Regions from separate parts of the Paenarthrobacter sp. NPDC090522 genome, predicted to be linked through region 2. Evidence: riboswitches for the same ligand, from Rfam matches in the RefSeq annotation. Region 2 holds a riboswitch; each other region holds the start of a gene.

What was found. Region 2 has a riboswitch for glycine ahead of gcvP (aminomethyl-transferring glycine dehydrogenase). Riboswitches for the same ligand answer to the same signal wherever they lie in the genome.
Region 1: another riboswitch for glycine. It lies ahead of gcvP (aminomethyl-transferring glycine dehydrogenase); the one in region 2 lies ahead of gcvP (aminomethyl-transferring glycine dehydrogenase).
Region 3: another riboswitch for glycine. It lies ahead of cycA (D-serine/D-alanine/glycine transporter); the one in region 2 lies ahead of gcvP (aminomethyl-transferring glycine dehydrogenase).

Annotation. Positions count from the first base shown of each region.
Region 1 covers NZ_JBIVXL010000030.1:33,450-36,722, forward strand. Annotated here, with positions in the region: gene ACIQT2_RS22860 (PucR family transcriptional regulator) at 71-1,564, shown strand; glycine riboswitch at 1,649-1,748, shown strand; gene gcvP (aminomethyl-transferring glycine dehydrogenase) at 1,906-3,273, shown strand, end outside.
Region 2 covers NZ_JBIVXL010000015.1:4,214-7,486, forward strand. Annotated here, with positions in the region: gene gcvP (aminomethyl-transferring glycine dehydrogenase) at 1-1,751, opposite strand, end outside; glycine riboswitch at 1,924-2,020, opposite strand; gene ACIQT2_RS17770 (TetR/AcrR family transcriptional regulator) at 2,116-2,655, opposite strand; gene ACIQT2_RS17775 (MFS transporter) at 2,728-3,273, shown strand, end outside.
Region 3 covers NZ_JBIVXL010000016.1:7,199-10,471, forward strand. Annotated here, with positions in the region: gene ACIQT2_RS18425 (FAD/NAD(P)-binding protein) at 1-1,243, shown strand, start outside; glycine riboswitch at 1,366-1,465, shown strand; gene cycA (D-serine/D-alanine/glycine transporter) at 1,625-3,085, shown strand; gene ACIQT2_RS18435 (ExeM/NucH family extracellular endonuclease) at 3,147-3,273, opposite strand, start outside.

The sequences.
Region 1 (3,273 bases), on a different contig from region 2:
TTACATCTGACGAATCGGTTTAGACGAATGTCTAAGTACCCCGAAAGTACGCAGAACTGGAGCGCATCCCGTGGCCATCACCGTCGCCGAACTCGTCGCCGAACCGCAGCTTGGACTCACCCTCCTGGCGGGTGCCGGAGGGGCGGACAACCGCGTCACCTGGGCCCATACCTCAGACCTGCCGCGGCTCTGGGAATGGGTCACGGGTGGCGAACTCATGATGACCAACGGACTCTCCGTGCCGGCAGACCCGGAGGGCCAAGTGGCGCTCGCCCAGGCCCTGGTGGACGCCGGCGCCAGCGCGTTGGCCATCGGTGAGAAGATGCACGCCCCGCCCCTCACCGCGGAATTCCTTGAGGCATGCGACAGCCTGCCACTCCCGCTGATCAACATCCCGTACCCGCTGCCGTTCATTGCCATAGCAAGGTCCGTAGCGGAATCGTCGCTGCTCGAAGAGTCCCGCAGGCTCCGCCAAACGGCCCGGGTCTACGACCTCCTGCGCACCGCCGGTGCTTCCGAGGACCACTGGCAAAGCCTGGTGCTGCGCTTGGCCACGGAGCTGGACGCCGAGCTCTTCGTGGTGGATCGAAGCTGCCTCCACCCGTGGCATCCGGACGGCCAGGCCCTGCCGAACTTCCTGGTCGACGAATGGTCACCGCATCCGGGCCAGGTTTCCGTCGCGGGCAAGAACTTCCAATGGCACCGGATCCGCGGCAGGCATGTGCTGACCATGGACATTCCCACGCACGCGAATGCGCTCCTGGTGGTGCTGCCCACCAGCGAACCGCACCCCGACGCCGTCGTACTTTTGCATGCCGCAACTGTGCTGGGACTGCAGTTGGCGCGCATCGTGCTCTCGCTGGAGGGGCGACACCGGCTGGCCGGCGAGTTCCTCCTCCAAGCGCTGGACGGCCGCCTGGGGACGGCGGAAATGGAACGGCGGCTGGAGGCTTTCCAGGTGCCTGCCCAAAGTTTCGTGGTCGCCTCGATGTCAGCGGACGACGGCGACAGGCTGGCCAACGTGCACGTCGACCTGTGGCGGCACGAGACTGCGGCGGCCTCCTTGCGCAGGAACGACCGGCTGCACGTGGTGATTGCGTCGGAGGTTGCCGATGAACTCCTGAGGCACTGCGCCCCAGCTGGAACAACCATTGGGGTGAGCTCCGCGGCAGCGGTTGGGGGACTGCAGCAGGCACTCCAGGAGTCGCTCTGGGCGCTGGGTTCGGCGAAAGCAAACAAGCTCGGGTTGGCCCGATACGCGGAAGGGCCAAGCTGGCTGGGGTTGACCGGATTCGAAGAGGGAACAGCATTGGTCCAGCGACTTTTGGGCCCGGTTTTCGACTACGAACAGCGCCAGGACGGCGACCTGATGGTCACCCTGAAGACGTACTTGGACTCGCAGCGTTCCTGGCAGAAAACGGCGTCCGCGCTCTTCACGCACCGGCAAACCATCATCTACCGGATCCGGAAAATCGGTGAGCTGACAGGGCTGGACATGGGTGAAACGTCAACGTTGGCGCAGCTGTGGCTGGCGTTGCAGGTCCACGAGGCGATGCGCGGCTAGCCTCCTGGAAAACACCTGCCTTGCGCTTTTTCGCCGTGACCCGCTATGGTGTGAAGCGTGTCACTGAGGTGGCGCAAACGCTTTTGATCTGCGGCGGGAGAGTCCTGCCGGGTACATCCAGTCAGGCGCCGTAGGAGCAAATCCTCCCCAGGAATCTCTCAGGCCCATGTACCGCCGCGGCGAGGCAACTCTGGAAAGCAGTCCGGGCAACCGGGCTCACCGACGGTGCAAGTGAACTATGTGGAACCACAGTTCACGGAATCTCTCAGGTCCAATACAGAGCGGGGAGGAACCCATATTCACCATGGCGCTCAGCGGGCGCCTGAATCCTGGAGTTCCTCTTGACTGTTCAATCCTCCCCAACCGCATTCGCGGACCGGCACATTGGCGCCCGCCGCCAGGCCGATATTGACACCATGCTCAAGGCCATCGGCTACGACTCCGTCGACGGCCTGGTGGACGTCGCTGTTCCCGATTCCATTCGCCAGTCCTCACCGCTCACGCTGCAGAAGGCACTGAGCGAGGTTGAGGTCCTGGCCGAACTCCGCAAGCTGGCGTCCAAGAACAAGACCGCAGTGCAGATGATCGGCCAGGGCTACTACGACACCGTGACGCCGCCGGTGATCCGCCGCAACATCCTCGAATCCCCCGCTTGGTACACGGCCTACACGCCGTACCAGCCGGAAATTTCGCAGGGTCGCCTTGAGGCGCTTCTGAACTTCCAGACCATGGTGCAGGACCTGACCGGCCTGCCGATCGCCAACGCTTCGCTGTTGGACGAAGCCACCGCTGTGGCCGAGGCTGTGCTGCTGATGCGCCGGGCGAACAAGGACAAGTCCGCGAAGGATGGTGCGACCGTCCTGGATGCCGACCTCCTGCCGCAGACCATCGCGATCGTGAAGGGCCGCGCAGAGGCGTTGGGCTTCGAGGTTCTTGTTGCGGACCTCTCCGACGGCCTGCCCGACGGCGACATCAACGGTATCGTCCTGCAGCAGCCCGGCGTCTCGGGCCGGGTCTTCAACCACGCTCCGGTGATTGCTGCTGCCAAGGAACGCGGTGCCCTGGTCACCGTCGCGTCCGATCTGCTGGCGCTCACCCTGATCACGCCCCCGGGCGAACAAGGTGCCGATATCGCCGTCGGAACCGCCCAGCGCTTTGGCGTGCCGCTGTTCTTCGGTGGCCCGCACGCCGCGTACATGGCTGTCCGCAATGGCATGGAGCGTACGCTTCCGGGCCGCATCGTGGGTGTGTCCAAGGACAACGCCGGCGTGCCTGCCTACCGCCTCGCTTTGCAGACCCGCGAGCAGCACATCCGCCGCGAGAAGGCCACGTCCAACATCTGCACGGCCCAGGCGTTGCTCGCCATTGTCGCCTCGATGTATGCGGTCTACCACGGTCCCGAAGGGCTCAAGGCGATCGCCGAAACCGTCCACGGCCACGCCCGTGTCCTGGCTACCGCGCTGGAGAAGGCCGGGCGCGAACTCGTGGCCGGCGCCTTCTTCGACACCCTCACGGTCCGCGTCCCCGGCAAGGCCGCCAAGGTGATCGGCGCCGCCGAAGCACGCGGCATCAACCTCCGCTTCATCGATGAGGACACCGTGGGTGTCTCCGTTGATGAAACCACGACGCCGGAGGTCCTGTCCGCGGTGGCCGTCGCCTTTGGTGCCGGTCCGGTAGGGGACGCAGCAGGGTTCGAGCTGCCTTCAGAT
Region 2 (3,273 bases):
TGCTGGTCGCCGCGGGAGTGGTGGTAGCCGCGGATCGCGAGCAGGCCGGCCAGCTCGCCCTGGGAACCGGCGTTGGGCTGGATGGAGACTTGGTCGTAACCGGTAATTTCGGTCAGCTGTGCCTCGAGGTCGGTGATCAGCTCGCGCCAGCCAGCGGTCTGGGAATCCGGGGCGAACGGGTGGATGGAGGCGAACTCCGGCCAGGAAATGGCTTCCATCTCAGCCGTGGCGTTGAGCTTCATGGTGCACGAACCCAGCGGGATCATGGTGCGGTCCAGCGCGAGGTCGCGGTCGGAGAGCTTGCGGATGTAGCGCAGGAGCTGGGTTTCGGAGCGGTGCGTGTTGAACACCGGGTGCTGCAGGTATTCGCTGGAGCGTTCAACGGAAGCTTCAAGCGCGAAGCCCTCAGCGGACTCAACCACGGAGGCACCGAAGACGGCTGCGACGTCGGCGACAACCGCCGTCGTGGTTGTTTCGTCCACAGAAATGCCGACCGTGTCAGCGTCGATGCCGCGCAGGTTAATGCCGCGCTCTTCAGCGGCAGCCATAAGCGAGGCAGCGCGACCCGGGACACGGACCGTGATGGTGTCGAAGAAGGAACCGTGCAGGACCTCGACGCCGGCAGCCTTCAGCGAGGCGGCAAGGGTGCGGGCGTGGTGGTGTGCGGTCTCGGCGATCGCCTTCAGGCCTTCGGGGCCGTGGTAGACCGCGTACATCGAGGCGACGATCGCCAGGAGTGCCTGTGCGGTGCAGATGTTGGACGTGGCCTTTTCGCGGCGGATGTGCTGCTCACGGGTCTGCAGCGCCAAGCGGTAGGCGGGAACACCGGCGTCGTCCTTTGAAACGCCCACCAGGCGGCCGGGCATGGAACGCTCGAGCCCCTTCTGAACGGCCATGTAGGCGGCGTGCGGGCCGCCGAAGAACAACGGGACGCCCAAGCGCTGGGCGGAGCCGACGGCGATATCGGCACCCTGCTCGCCCGGAGGGGTGATGAGGGTGAGGGAAAGAAGGTCTGCAGCGACGGTGACCAGGGCGCCCCGTTCTTTGGCCTCGGCGATCGCGGCGGAGTGGTCAAAGACCCGGCCCGAAACGCCAGGCTGCTGCAGGACGACGCCGTTGATGACGCCTTCCGGGAGGCCGTTGGCGAGGTCCGCAACCTCAACGTCAAAACCAAGCGCTTCAGCGCGGCCCTTGACGATCGCGATGGTCTGCGGAAGGCAGTCGGCGTCCAGGACGGTCTTGCCATCCTGGGCCGCCTTGTTCTTGTTGGCGCGGCGCATCATCAGCACGGCTTCGGCCACGGCGGTGGCTTCGTCCAGCAGCGAGGCGTTGGCGATCGGGAGGCCAACGAGGTCCTGGACCATGGTCTGGAAGTTCAGCAGCGCTTCGAGGCGGCCTTGGGAAATTTCCGGCTGGTAGGGCGTGTATGCGGTGTACCAAGCCGGGGATTCGAGGATGTTGCGGCGGATCACCGGCGGTGTGACGGTGTCGAAATAGCCCTGGCCGATCATCTGGACGGCCGTCTTGTTCTTGGAGGCGAGCTTGCGCAGTTCCGCGAGGACCTCCACCTCCGAAAGGGCGTTCTGCAGGGTCAGGGCAATGTCCTGGCGGATGTCGTTGGGAACCGCGGTGTCCACGAGGGAATCCACGGAGTCGTAACCGACAGACTTGAGCATGGTGTCAATGTCGGACTGGCGGCGGGCACCGATATGCCGGTCGACGAAGGTGGTGGAGGCTGAACTAACCGTCACGAAGGAACTCCATTACTTGGGCGGCGTTTGGGTACGCCGCAGTGGCTCGGGTTCCTCCCCGCTCTGTATTGGACCTGAGAGTTTCCGCGTGATGCTGTCCGCACAGCCACCCGCTTGCACCGTCGGTGAGCACAACAATCCGGCCGGACTGCCTGCTGCTTTCCAGAGTTGCCTATCCGCGGCGGTGCATGGGCCTGAGAGATTCCTGGGGAGGATTTGCTCCTACGGCGCCTGCATCTCGTACTGCAGGACTCTCCCGCCGCAGATCAAAGGCTTTATGCAGTTGTAGGCGGCGTGCCAAGGAAGGCACACCACAGTTGTTAATTGTCCTATGCCTGCAGCGCGGCGGCAAATGGAACGTCCGCTACTTCCGCAGGCGGTCCAGGACCGCGAGGAGGACCTCGACGTCGGCCTCCCGCCCGGCGCCGCCGGCTTCCTGCCCGCCCTCGAACATCGCGTTGAAATACAGGCCGTCTCCCATGTAGCTGACCGCCTTGGCAACCTCCGGGCCAACGTCGTCGGCAAGGACGTCAAGCCAGCGCTGTTGAATGGCCGCGAACCGGCGGCGAGTCTCCTCGTGGGCCACCTCGGCCAACCTGGTTGCCGCAACGAACGCCCGGTCCATGGGTGTTCCGGCCCAGAGCGAGGAGCGGATGAAGTAGGCCGCTGCGCCGTCGGGCGCCGCCTGCATCTGTTCGGTATCTTCCTTGGCCAAGTCATCCAGGCGCTCCAGGAGGGCACTGATGAGCGACTCCTTGTTGGGGAAGTGATAGAGCAAGCCGCCCTTTGAGACGCCTGCGCGCTTGGCCACGGCGTCGAGGGTGGCAGCACGCTCCCCCACTTCGATCAGGAGTGCTTCAAAGGCGTCCAGGACGGCGTCCCGGGCTATTGGTTTTCGCGGCATGGATCCATCATTCCCTAAAGCGTGGTCTTGTTCTATTTGAAACTGTACCGTCTGGACGGTACAGTAAAGGTCATGTTCTCGCCGTCCTCAACCCACGCTCCCCGTTCCTCCGTGCGCCCGGTTCCGGGCAAGACCGCACCGTGGCGCGACTGGACGGCCCTGGCACTGCTGATGTTCCCGGTGCTCCTGGTGGCCGTCGACAACACCGCGCTCACCTTCGCCCTGCCGGAAATCGCCCGCTCACTGGAAGTCGGCGGCATCCAGCTCCTCTGGATCGTGGACGCCTACCCGCTGGTACTGGCCGCACTGCTGGTGTCCATGGGCAACTTCGGCGACCGGATCGGACGACGGCGGCTGCTCCTGATCGGCAGCACAGGCTTCGCGGCGGTTTCGGCTGCCACGGCGTTCGCGCCTTCCGCGGAGTGGCTGATTGCCGGTCGCGCCGCACTTGGTGTCTTCGGCGCCATGCTGATGCCCTCCACCCTGTCCCTGATCCGGAACATCTTCACCGACCCCAACCGTCGCCGGCTTGCTATTGCCGTCTGGGCTGCGGGTTTCTCCGGCGGCGCCGCGCTCGGCCCGATCTTCGGTGGCTGGCTCGTGGAGCACTTCTGGTGG
Region 3 (3,273 bases), on a different contig from region 2:
CATGGGACTGAATTTCTTCGACGTCATGGGGCAGCTGACGGAAGGCCGCGGGGGCAAATTCGTCGACTCCGTGGCTCCGGGGACCGGTACGCTCGAATACCGGCCGTCCGGCCGCGAGCCGAAGATCATTGCTGCCTCACGAAGGGGCACCCCGTACCGCGCCAAGGCCGGGCTGTCCGGCTACTACGCCACGAGCATCACGCTGCGGTACCTCACCGAGGCCGCCATGGACCGCTTCAAGACCGCTGGCATCCAGCCGGGCTTCGATCACGACCTCTGGCCGCTCCTGCACCGCGACGCCCTCTGGGCCTACTACGCCACGCTGGCGGGATCGCAACCAGCGGCGATCCGGGACCCGGCGCAGTTCCTCGCGGACCTGGAGGATGCCTTGCAGCCCCACGCCCACGCAACGGGCAACTGGGAAAGCGCCGTGGGTGCGCTCGTGGAAAAGCACGTGGTGGCCTCCCGCCGGCTGAACCTGAAGGGGCTTGCAGCACCCTTGGCCGGCCGGACCTTTGCCTCACGCAAGGAGCTGGACAAAGCCATTACGGCCTACCTCGACGACGACGCACGGCGCTCCGCCCTCGGCGAATCCGACCCCGTGAAGATGGCCATCGGTGCCCTGCACACCGGCCGGGCGATCCTCAAGACAGTAGTGGCCGACGGCGGCATCACGGACGAATCGTGGGTGGCCGAGTTGCGGGGCTGGTTCGAATCGTTCGTGGAGGGGTTGGCCAGCGGTCCTCCGGCGCTGCGGTCGGAACAGTTGGCAGCATTGGCGCGTGCCGGCGTCGTGAGTTTCGTGGGACCCGACCCCAAGTTCAGCGTGGATCGGAACGCCAAGGTGTTCCGCGCATTCTCGCCGTGGGTCCGCGACGTGCCGGCGCAGGCACGGACGCTGATCGAGGCGATGTCGCCCGCGAACCGTGTGGGCATGAACATCTCGCCGCTCCTGGAGCAACTGCTGGACGACGGTTTGGTCCGTACCAAGATCATGATGAGCGTCGAGGGAACTCCGGTGCAGACCACAGGCCTGGACGTTGAACCGCATCCTTACCGTCCGGTGGCGGCGAACGGTTCAGTGACCCGGGGGCTGTACGTGCTGAGCCTTCAGTTGTCCGCCACGCAGTGGGGAACCGCGATCGCGGCCGAGGCACGGCCCACCAAGGGCAGGGCATACAGGAGCGGGCAACGGACCCTGCGCGATGCCGACGAGATCGCCCGCAGCATCCTGGAGCTCTGATGCGCGCCGCGGACGCGGGCTTTGGCAGGGCTCGAACCAGGGTTTGACCCGGGGCGCTTGCGTGAACCACCACGCCTTCGCTACTGTGTGAGCTGCATCACCGGCCAGGTGGTGCGCGCTAGTGATCCGTGGCGGGAGAGTCCTGCCGGTACATCCCGTCAGGCGCCGTAGGAGCAAACCCTCCCCAGGAATCTCTCAGGCACCCTGTACCGCCGCGGCGAGGCAACTCTGGAAAGCAGTCCGGGATTCCCGGACTCACCGAAGGTGCAAGCGGTGCTGCGTGCGCGCAGAGCGCGGAAACTCTCAGGTCAATGACAGAGCGGGGAGGAACCCGAATCATCGTGGTACCCACAAGGTACCGCCTGAACAATGGAGTTCCTCATGACGATTCAGCGCCCGCCAACAGATTCCAGCCAAGAACCCCACCTCGAACGCCAGCTCAGCAACCGCCACATCCAGCTCATCGCGATTGGCGGTGCCATTGGAACGGGCCTCTTCATGGGCTCCGGCAAGACTATTTCCGCGGCCGGACCGTCGGTCATTTTCGTCTATATGATCATCGGCTTCATGCTGTTCTTCGTCATGCGGGCCATGGGCGAACTGCTGCTGAGCAACCTGAACTACAAGTCCTTCAGTGACTTCGCCGCCGACCTCCTGGGTCCCTGGGCAGGCTTCTTCACCGGCTGGACCTACTGGTTCTGCTGGGTCATCACCGGCATCGCGGACGTGATCGCCATTGCGGGCTACTCCAAGGAACTCTGGCCCGGCCTGCCCCTCTGGATTCCGGGGCTCATCACCATCGGCATCCTCCTGCTCCTCAACCTGGCCACCGTGAAGGCCTTTGGGGAGACGGAATTCTGGTTCGCCCTCATCAAGATCGTGGCCATCGCGGCGCTCATCATCGTGGGTCTTTTCATGATCTTCAGCGGCTTCCAATCCGACGCCGGTCCCGCCAGCTTCACCAACCTCTGGTTCCACGGCGGCTTCTTCCCCAACGAATTCATGGGCTTCGTTGCCGGCTTCCAGATCGCCGTCTTCGCGTTCGTTGGCATCGAACTGGTAGGCACCACGGCCGCTGAAGCCAAGGACCCCGAGAAGAACCTGCCCAAGGCCATCAACTCCATCCCCATCCGCGTGCTGCTCTTCTACGTTGGTGCCCTCATCATCCTGATGTCCGTCACGCCGTGGACCCAGTTTGCCGCCGGCCACAGCCCCTTCATTGCCATGTTCTCCCTGGCGGGGCTCGGTGCCGCAGCCACCATCGTCAACCTGGTGGTGCTGAGCTCGGCGATGTCTTCGGCCAACTCCGGCATCTACTCCACTTCCCGCATGGTCTATGGCCTGGCACAGGAAGGCGACGCGCCCGCCGTCTTCAGCGCGCTGTCCGGACGCAAAGTACCCCGCAACGCCCTGTTCCTTTCCTGCGTCCTGTTGCTGTCCGGCGTCGTGCTCATGTACGCCGGCCAGGACGTCGGCAAGGCGTTCGACATGGTGACCACCGTGTCCGCCGTCTGCTTCGTGTTCGTCTGGTCGATCATCCTGGCCAGCTACCTGGCGTTCCGGAAGCGCCGGCCGCAGCTGCACGACTCCTCGAAATTCAAGATGCCCGGTGGCGTGGCGATGGTGTGGGTGGTGTTCGCGTTCTTCGCGTTCATCCTCTGGGCTTTGACCACCCAACCTGACACACTCATGGCGTTGCTCGTGACTCCGGTCTGGTTCCTGGCCTTGGGCGTTGCGTGGGCCATCCTCCGCAAGCGGCCCACCCACCTTGCCCGGTACGAACACTTCCGTGCCGAGCTGCAGAAGGACGCTGAGCGGATACCGGAACCCGTCCGCAACTAGCCCACAAAGCAAAGGAGCCCCTCACGGGTGTGAGGGGCTCCTTTGCTGCTTTGAAGGGTGCTTAGCCCCTCAGGCACTTCTGGTACTCCAGCCACGCGAACGCGTAACGGAGCCAGCCCACGATGTCGTACCACTTGGACGGTTTGGTGGGGGCGGTGCACTGCGGCGGGTTCGGACCGCTCGCTGCC